4 regions of the Mesorhizobium sp. M0028 genome follow, and region 1 is predicted to be linked to each of the others. Evidence: predicted binding sites of a transcription regulator. Region 1 holds the regulator's gene; each other region holds the start of a gene.
What was found. The regulator PhoB, encoded in region 1, activates phosphate uptake and scavenging genes when phosphate is short. The targets are predictions, from matches to a motif close to TGTCATNNANCTGTCAT.
Positions count from the first base shown of each region.

Region 2: the regulator PhoB is predicted to act here: its motif matches at 1,384-1,400, upstream of NKJ93_RS19775 (inorganic diphosphatase).
Region 3: the regulator PhoB is predicted to act here: its motif matches at 1,029-1,045, upstream of NKJ93_RS08525 (RNA degradosome polyphosphate kinase).
Region 4: the regulator PhoB is predicted to act here: its motif matches at 1,256-1,272, upstream of NKJ93_RS27700 (ceramide glucosyltransferase).

Region 1 covers NZ_JAMYVG010000002.1:491,041-493,240, forward strand. The annotation lists gene phoU (phosphate signaling complex protein PhoU) at 1-520, shown strand, start outside; gene phoB (phosphate regulon transcriptional regulator PhoB) at 537-1,226, shown strand; gene NKJ93_RS07490 (ROK family protein) at 1,236-2,200, opposite strand, start outside.
Region 2 covers NZ_JAMYVG010000010.1:129,444-131,643, reverse strand. The annotation lists gene NKJ93_RS19780 (hypothetical protein) at 271-600, shown strand; gene NKJ93_RS19775 (inorganic diphosphatase) at 725-1,366, opposite strand; gene NKJ93_RS19770 (multicopper oxidase family protein) at 1,838-2,200, shown strand, end outside.
Region 3 covers NZ_JAMYVG010000003.1:160,447-162,646, forward strand. The annotation lists gene NKJ93_RS08525 (RNA degradosome polyphosphate kinase) at 1-955, opposite strand, end outside; gene NKJ93_RS08530 (zinc-finger domain-containing protein) at 1,106-1,351, shown strand; gene NKJ93_RS08535 (FAD-dependent monooxygenase) at 1,371-2,200, shown strand, end outside.
Region 4 covers NZ_JAMYVG010000022.1:22,279-24,478, reverse strand. The annotation lists gene NKJ93_RS27700 (ceramide glucosyltransferase) at 1-1,151, opposite strand, end outside; gene apaG (Co2+/Mg2+ efflux facilitator ApaG/CorD) at 1,379-1,771, shown strand; gene NKJ93_RS27690 (Hsp33 family molecular chaperone) at 1,848-2,200, opposite strand, start outside.

The sequences.
Region 1 (2,200 bases):
GGACGACCGCGCCATCACCCTGATCGCCAAGCGCCAGCCGATGGCCCACGATCTGCGCCATGTCGTCGGGGCGATCCGCATGGCCGGCGATCTCGAACGCATCGGCGACCTTGCCAAGAATATCGCCAAGCGTGTGAGTGCGGTCGGCCTTAGCGTCACACCGCGCGACCTATCGCATTCCATCGATGCGATGGCGCAGCTGGTGCTCATCCAGGTGCAGGGCGTCATCGAGGAGTATGCTGCAGGCGATGCGGCCGCGTTGGCCAAGCTACGCGCCGCCGACGAGCGCATCGACGTCAAATATACGTCGGTGTTCCGCGAACTGTTGACCTACATGATGGAAGACCCGCGCAACATCACCGCTTGCACGCATCTGCTGTTCTGCGCCAAGAATCTGGAGCGGATCGGCGACCATGTCACCAACATCGCCGAAAATGCGTATTATGTGCTGACCGGCGAGCAATTGCCGGTCAATCGTCCGAAGCAAGACGAAACGACAATGTCCGCACCGGCGACATGATGGGGGTGCCCAGCCGATGATCGCACCACGCATAATGGTGGTGGAGGACGAGGAGCCGTTGGGTGTGCTGCTCCGCTACAATCTCGAATCCGAAGGCTACCAGGTCGAGGTGGTGACACGCGGCGACGAAGCCGAGATCCGTTTGCAGGAGAATGTGCCCGATCTTCTGGTGCTCGACTGGATGATACCAGCGGTTTCCGGCATCGAGCTCTGCCGCCGGTTGCGGGTGCGCCCCGAAACCGAACGGCTGCCGATCATCATGCTGACCGCGCGCGGCGAGGAGAGCGACCGGGTACGCGGTCTTTCGACCGGCGCCGACGACTATCTGGTCAAACCGTTTTCGACACCGGAATTCATGGCCAGGGTCAAGGCGCTGCTGCGCCGCGCCAAGCCGGAAGTGCTGTCCAGCGTGCTGAAGGTCGGCGACATCGTGCTCGATCGCGAATCGCACAGGGTGTATCGCAAGAAGACCGAGATCCGGCTCGGGCCGACCGAATTCCGGTTGCTCGAATTCATGATGCGGCATCCGGGCCGCGTCTTCTCGCGCAGCCAGTTACTCGATAATGTCTGGGGCGAGACGATCTATATCGACGAACGCACCGTCGACGTGCATGTCGGGCGGCTGCGCAAAGCCGTCAACAACGGCCGCATGCCTGATGTCATCCGCACCATCCGCGGTGCCGGCTACGCGATCAGGGAAGATTGACCCGCCCAGTCAGGCTACGTTCTTTCTGACGCCGGGCCTCATTTGCGCGCCCGGCGCGAAAATCTGCTGGTCGACGAAGCTTAACGCCCGCATTGCACAGCCTTCGCGGATCAGCGGCAATTCGTTCGGCTCGGTATCGAAGGAGATCGAGCCCGAATGCTGGCCGCCGGCGGTCTGGGCGATGGCCTTCCGCAAGGCCGGCTCGATCAGATCAAAGGCGGCGGCACTGGCGCCGACCATTGCGACCGGTGCCGGATCGATCAGCGCGAACAGCGAGCCGAGACCGAAACCCAGCGCTTCGCCGGCCTTGCGGTAGGCTTCGCGTTCCGGCCCGTCCTTCTCGCGCGCCCGAACCGCCAGCGCGCGCATGTCGGCGTCGCTGACGTCGGCGACCGGTTGGCTGTCTTCGCTCATCTGCGTGGCGTTGCGCCAGATGGCGTAATTGCCGGCATAGGCCTCGATGCAGCCGCGCCGCCCGCAACGGCAGAGCGCGCCGCCCGGACGATGGATCATGTGGCCAAACTCGCCGCCCGAGGAATGCGTGCCGGTGAACAGCTCGCCCTTCAACACCAGCCCCATGCCGATGCCGTGCGAAAGCAGGATGGCGATGAAGTCGTCGCGATAGCGATCCGGATCGCGCCAGCGCAAAGCCACCGCCATCATATTGCAGTCGTTCTCCACCGTGGCCGGGATGCCGAATTCATCTTCCAGCATGTCGGCAAAGGCGATGTCCGTCTGGGGCGTGATCGGCGACCACAGCATGGCGCGTGCAGGGGAGTCGGTAATTCCCTGAATCGCCAGGGCGATGCGGGCGACACTGCGGACGTCAAGATCTGGATCGTCCAGCCGGCGCCGGACGATGGCCATGCATTCGCGGATCAGTTCGTCGCGCGGCATGGTCAGCGTGTCCAGCCGGCGCTGTTCCTCGGCGACCACCTGCCCCGCATAGTCGATGATGGCGGCCGACAGGAAAT
Region 2 (2,200 bases), on a different contig from region 1:
ACGTGTCGCGCATCATCGCGGCCGTCGGTTCGAACAACGCTGCTCGTCATGCATGCCGGCAGTTTGGCAGGTGTCGTTGGGCGCGGCATGCCGATGGATTTGCTGGTCATTTTGGTCGCTTGGCCGTGCCTTTGATTCGGGCCACAAAATACGGACAACAGGGCAAAACCCGACGCGAACGACGATTGAGGATCGTGAGCGCCCGCGGTACGAGTTCTCCGCCGAGTTACTTGTGAAGCGTTCACACTAGCGACAGTTCCGGATCGTGCTATGATCTTGCGCATGAGGACGATCCCGGCCTCTTACATTCTGGTTTTCGCGGCGCTCGCTGCAACGCCCGCGCGGGCCGAATGCCAGTGCCTCGCCAACGGCCACATTTTCCATCACGGCGAAATCGCTTGTCTGCAATTGCCGTCAGGTCCTGAACTCGCGCAGTGCGACATGGTTCTCAACATTTCGTCATGGAAAAAAATTCAGGATGGATGCCCCGAGGCGACGGCGCCGTTTGGCTTGCCTGTCAAAGGGGACGAGCAGAAACCAGGCGAAGGCGGAGATAAAGCCAACGATTTGGCTTTATCAACAGCAAACGCCCGGAGCTAAAGCGAAGCGCAGTTTGCGCGCATCCAACAGTGCGACGCAAGCCCAACGCATACCCTAGCGGTGTTCCAACACCGCTAGGAACCAGCCCTATGGATGAGCTTCCTGTTGAGATTCTGCTTTCCTGTCAGTCCTTCTTGTTCCGGTAGCTTTCAATGGCTTTGCCAACCATGTCGATGGCGACGTTGGCGCCACCAAAGCCGTTCAGCTCAACGGCCTTGCGGCCTTCAGGTAGCTGCTTGTAAACTCGAAAGAATGCCTCGATGCGCTGTCGTTCGATGGCCGGAAGATCATCGATGGTCTTGACCCCGTCATATTGCGGATCGATATCCGTAGCCGGCACAGCGATGATCTTGTCATCCGCTTCGCCGCCGTCGACCATGTTGAGCACGCCGATGGCGCGGACTTTGATCAGAGCACCGGGCACAACGGGTTCCCGGGTGAAGACAAGCGCATCCAACGGGTCGCCGTCGCCGCCCAACGAACTGGTAACGGAACCATAGTTGGCCGGATAGACGACCGGCATGGACTGATATCGATCGACGACGACATGGCCTGTCTCGGCATCGATCTCATATTTGGTGATGCTTCCCGCCGGAATCTCGATAACCGTGTAAAATTCGCTGGTGTCTTTCGGCTGCGGAAAATCGAAAGCTGTGACGAATTCGGCGAAAGCGGGCTGCGTGCCCAGCAGGGCCGCAAGCGCCATGACAGTCGGCAAAGCGCGCATGGTTGTCTCCAGAGGTTGGACGGGCAGGGCGCCCTGCATCCGCCTAGCCACCGTATGTGACGGCAGCATTACAGGGTTCCGTTATTGAAATTGGATGACCGTATTTGCACCGATCCTGCGGCGAGCAGAAATGGGCCGAGATAGAGCGCTGACGAGTGATGAGCGTCTATGGGCGTTTGCGTTTATGGGCGTTTAAGAGACGGTGGCCGCTTCAAATGTGCTATTTCAGGCGAGCCCATTTCCGGCAAGGGGATAGCTTGCGTCGTAACTCCTGCCAATCGGGCACGCTACACCCACAACACGCCGTTCGGCGAGAGCTGCCACGTAGACGCCTCGCGGCTCAGTGCGACGTTGTGTGGCAATCATCAAAAAGCAAGTGAAACTCCAACTTCAGTTGAAGTCCTTCGGAGACTACGCCACCTTGACCTTGAATCATTGCCAGGGTTCGAAATTCGTGAACGAAGAGACAACAACACCACGTCCGCTATACTCCACTGAAAGGGCTGCTTCATGTCGGGAATGTCGCGCAGGGGATTCTTGCTGGGCGGCACGGCAGCAGTAGCTGTCGGCGCTGCAGGCGGGCTGATTGCCGGCAGGGCCGTAGCAGCCGATCTGACCTTGCGGGTTTCAGCGATCAGTCGGTCGATTTTGCCCGGCACCGTCACCAAAGGGATGATGAGTTTCGGTGCGGGCGGGCCGCCGCCCACTCTGCGTTTATTGCGAGGTAGGCCGTTTTCCATAGACGTGGTCAATGATCTCGATGAAGCGACGAGTGTGCACTGGCATGGATTGCGCATCGCCAATGCCATGGACGGCGTGCCTTATCTCACCCAGCGTCCCATCGCGGCGGGCGAAAGCTTCCGTTACACTCTG
Region 3 (2,200 bases), on a different contig from region 1:
CGATCTCCGAGATCTGGCTAAGCGCCAGCGGCCCGGTAAGCACGCTGATGCGGCTGGCCGAGACGCCAAGCTCGCCGGCGACGAAGTCGCGCAATTCGGACGGCATCAGCCTGTCGAACTCGATCCGGATGACCGAGCCGCGGCGGCGACGCTTCAGCGCCGTCTCGAACAGCCGCACCAGATCTTCGGATTCTTCCTCGACCTCGATATCGCTGTCGCGGATGATGCGGAACGTGCCGGAGCCCTTGACCTCGTAGCCGGGGAACAGCTTGCCGATGTAGAGACTGACCGCCTCTTCGAGCGGAACGAAGCGGACGTGATGCTTGCGATCCGGCAAGCGGATGAAGCGCCTCAGCGCTACCGGCAGGCGCAAAAGCGCGCTCATTTCCTCGCCGTTCTTGCGGTGGCGCAATTGCAGCGCCATCGAGAAACCGAGATTGGGAATGAACGGAAACGGATGCGCTGGGTCGATCGACAGCGGCGTCAGGACCGGAAACACCTGCTCCTGGAAATGGTCCTCGAGCCAGGTCTTCTCGTCCTTGGTCAGCGCATCGCGGGTGATGCTCTCGATGCCTTCCTTGTTGAGCTGCAGCATCAGCGCCGAAAGGCTGTTCTGCTGGTCCTCCTGCAGGCGCTCGACCTCGCGCAACAGCTGTTCGAGCTGCTGCTCGGGGGTGCGCCCGTCCGGGCTCTTCAGCACGATGCCCTCGCGCACCTGGCCGGCAAGACCGGCGACGCGGACCATGAAGAACTCGTCGAGATTGGCCGCCGATATCGACAGGAAGCGAACGCGCTCGAGCAGCGGATGATTGGCGTTCAGCGATTCCTCGAGCACGCGCCGATTGAATTGCAGCCAGGAAAACTCGCGGTTGACGAAGCGGTCAGGATTGCCGCCTTCGCGGCTCGCAGCCTCGATGGTGATGAATTCGTTCTGGACCGGCTTCAGTTCGTTCATAGTTCCTGCTCTTCTCACACCCGTCCGCGGATTACGGTGTTAACCGGCTTAACTTATCCTCTGACAGGCTTTTGCGACAGTTTCATTTCATCGATCTTGCAAAGAGACGGGTTATGATCCAGATGCAATCGACAAGATCAGGAGACGACGATGGCAGGCGGTTCCATTCCCCATTTCCAGAACGATGCGGGCTATCCGGCAATCGACATCGGCGTCAAGGAATTCATGTGCACCGGCGCCAATCCGCCTTTCGACCATCCGCATGTATTTCTCGACATGGGCGACGACAATGAAAAGGTCTGCCCCTACTGCTCGACGCTCTATCGCTATTCGCCGAAGCTGAAGGCATTGGAAACGGTGCCGCCGGGCTGCCTTTATATCGACCAGGCCGCCTGATTCTCCTGCGACAAGCCTGATGCAGGAAACGCAGTCCCGGCAGGTCGTCATCGCCGGGGCGGGCGTTGCCGGGCTGACCGCGGCACTGGCCTTCGCCGAGCGCGGCTATCGGATAAAACTGTTCGAACAGGCGCAGCACCTCGAGGCTGCCGGCGCCGGCATCCAGTTGTCGCCCAACGCGACACGCATTCTTCGACAACTCGGCGTACTCGATCGGCTGCTGCCGACGGCGGTGCGGCCGGAGGCGGTTGTGCTCAAGGATGCCGCCACGCTGGGCGAGCTGGCGCGCGTACCGCTTGGCCCGGCCGCCGAAACGCGCTGGGGGGCACCCTATCTCGTCGCCCACCGCGCCGATCTGCAGTCAGCGCTGATGCAGCGGGTTTCGGAGCAGCCCGGGATCGAACTGGTCGCTGGCGCGCGGGTGACCGACATCGCAGCCGGACCGAAAGCTGTTGCCGTCACTGCATCGGCTGATGGCGAAACGGTCGAGGCTGGCTGTCTGCTGATCGGCGCGGATGGCGTCTGGTCGTCGGTGCGAGAACAACTGGCCCGCAAAGCGGCCGAATTCGGTAGTAGCCGGTTTTCAGGTGAGCTGGCGTGGCGCGCCACCGTCGGTGCCGACAGCCCTGCTGGCCAAGCCTTTGCAGCGATCGGTGCGCCCGATTGCGTTACCGCATTCCTCTATCCCGGCTTCCATATGGTCGCCTATCCGGTCAGCCGTGGCACTGCCTTCAACCTCGCCGCCTTCACCAGGGGCGAGCGCATCGCCGAGGGCTGGTCGGGGCATGCCAACCCCGCCATCCTCGTCAGCGCCATGCGCGGTACCGCGCCGGCGCTGGTCCGTCTGGC
Region 4 (2,200 bases), on a different contig from region 1:
GCGCCGGACGGGGTCTCTTCCAGCTCCGCGACGGCCTTGGTCTGGATGGTCATAACGTTGCCGCGCCAGTCGACGGCGCCGCTCAGCCAGCCGCGCGCCCATATCGCCGGCAGCATGCAGTCGCGAACCATCATCGCCAGGATGGTGCGCAGCGACAGGTGCCATCCTTTGACCCAGGCCAAGGCACATTCCGGCAGGTAGGCCGCGACCAGCACGGCGATGGCGGTTGCCGGCAGGCTGACGCCGGCGTCAGCCGCCGCGATCAGCGCAAGCAGCAGCGGCGGCGCCGCGCCGATCAGGATCTCGGGGGCGAAGAACAGCGCGAAGGTGACGCGGCGCAGCCGCGCCCAACGCGCCTGCCGAGACCAGATCTCGCCAAGCGTGCGCCGGCCGAGCGGCTGTTCGAAGGGCGAAGCGACAAGATTGACGCGAAGTCCGAGCCGGTTGACCAGCTTGGTCGCGGCGGCGTCCTCGGCGATCTCGGCGGCCAGTGCGCGGATGCCGCCATTGGCGTCAAGCATCGGCTTGTTCCACAACATGCTCTTGCCCTGGGCGAAGCCAAGGCCGAGCGCCTCTCCAGCGTACTGCCAGCGTGCCTGCAGTGTGTTGAGAAAGGCGCATTCGACCTCCCCCCAAAACCCTTCAGGCCGCGAGCCGATCGGCGTCGAGCAGACGAGGCCGGTGTCGGGCCGCCATGCCGCCATCAGCTGCTGGACATAATCGCTCGGCATAAGCACGTTGGAATCGGCAAGGATGACCCAGCGATAAAGCGCCGCTTCCCAACCCTTCACGCAATTGTTGAGTTTCGGATTGCCGCTGATGCGGTCGTCGCCGACGAGCAGCCGGGCGCGTATAGCCGGAAAACGCGCCATTGCAGTGGTGATCGACTTGACCACGGGGTCGTCGGCATGGGCGACGCAGAAGATGAGTTCGTAGCGCGGCCAGTCGAGTGAGAAGGCGCGCTCCAGCGTCTCCTCGGTAAACGGCTCGACGCCGCGCGCCGGGACGACGATCGATACCGGTGGCACGGTGGCGGCCGGCGATGCGATCCTAGCTGCTCGCTTCAGCTTCAGCGAAGCTAACAGGATGCTGGCGAGATTTGAAAGAAGGAGAGCTATGGAAAAGAGGGCGGCTGCGAATGTCGGTTCCATCGAGATCTGGTCACTCCAGAAATGCTGGCCGCATGACGGCCGTTTTCAACAATTCGACAGAACACCGAGTCGCCCGGCACAAGCCTGCACACCATCATTGTCATGTGTCACTTAAATGACATTGTTTTTCGGCACCTGCGCTTGAGTCGGGCAAGGAGATGACGCGCATCGTTGATCAAACTGCGCTGAGCGTCGAAAGTTCCGTCTACATTGCTTTGGAGCAGTTCATGTACAGCGCCGTCACCCGCAACATCGAAGTGCAGGTCAGGCCGTTCTATCTGGAGGATCATTCCGACCCGCCGCAAAACCGCTATGTCTGGGGCTACCAGGTGACCATCGACAATCGGTCGGACGAGTTCGTGCAGCTTCTGTCGCGCTACTGGCACATTACCGACGGCACCGGCAAGGTCGAGGAAGTGCGCGGCCCCGGGGTCGTCGGCGAGCAACCCGGACTCAACCCCGGCGACAGCTATCAGTATACGTCTGGATGCCCGCTCTCGACCCCGTCCGGCATCATGGTCGGGCACTACACAATGCGCAACAAGCGGGGCGAGACCTTCGACGTCGCCATCCCCGCCTTCTCACTCGATTTGCCAGGCACGCGGCGCACCGTCAATTGACGTTCACTTTGATTCCTCTTCCCGCCTTGCGGGGCGAGGAACCCAAGTTCTGCGAAGGCAGCCGCACTGACGCTCGTTATTGAGCCGCTGCAAATTCCGCCGGGTCGAAGTCATATTGCTTCGAGCAGAATTCGCAGGCGACGTGAATGCTACCATCCTCGGTGCTGTCTCTGATCTCCTCGGCGGAAAAACCCTCGAGGATGCCGCGGATCTTCTCCCTCGAGCATGAGCACTGGTCGGCGACCGGCACGCCGCCGAAGACGCGGACACCATGCTCGTGGAACAGCCGGTAAAGCAGCCGCTCGGCGCCGATAGTCGGATCGATCAGCTCGGTCGGTTCAATAGTACCAAGCAGCGCCAGCAGTTCCTGCCAGGAATTGTCGGTCGGGTCGTGGATTTCCTCACGCGGATCGCCGTCGCCCCCGGGAA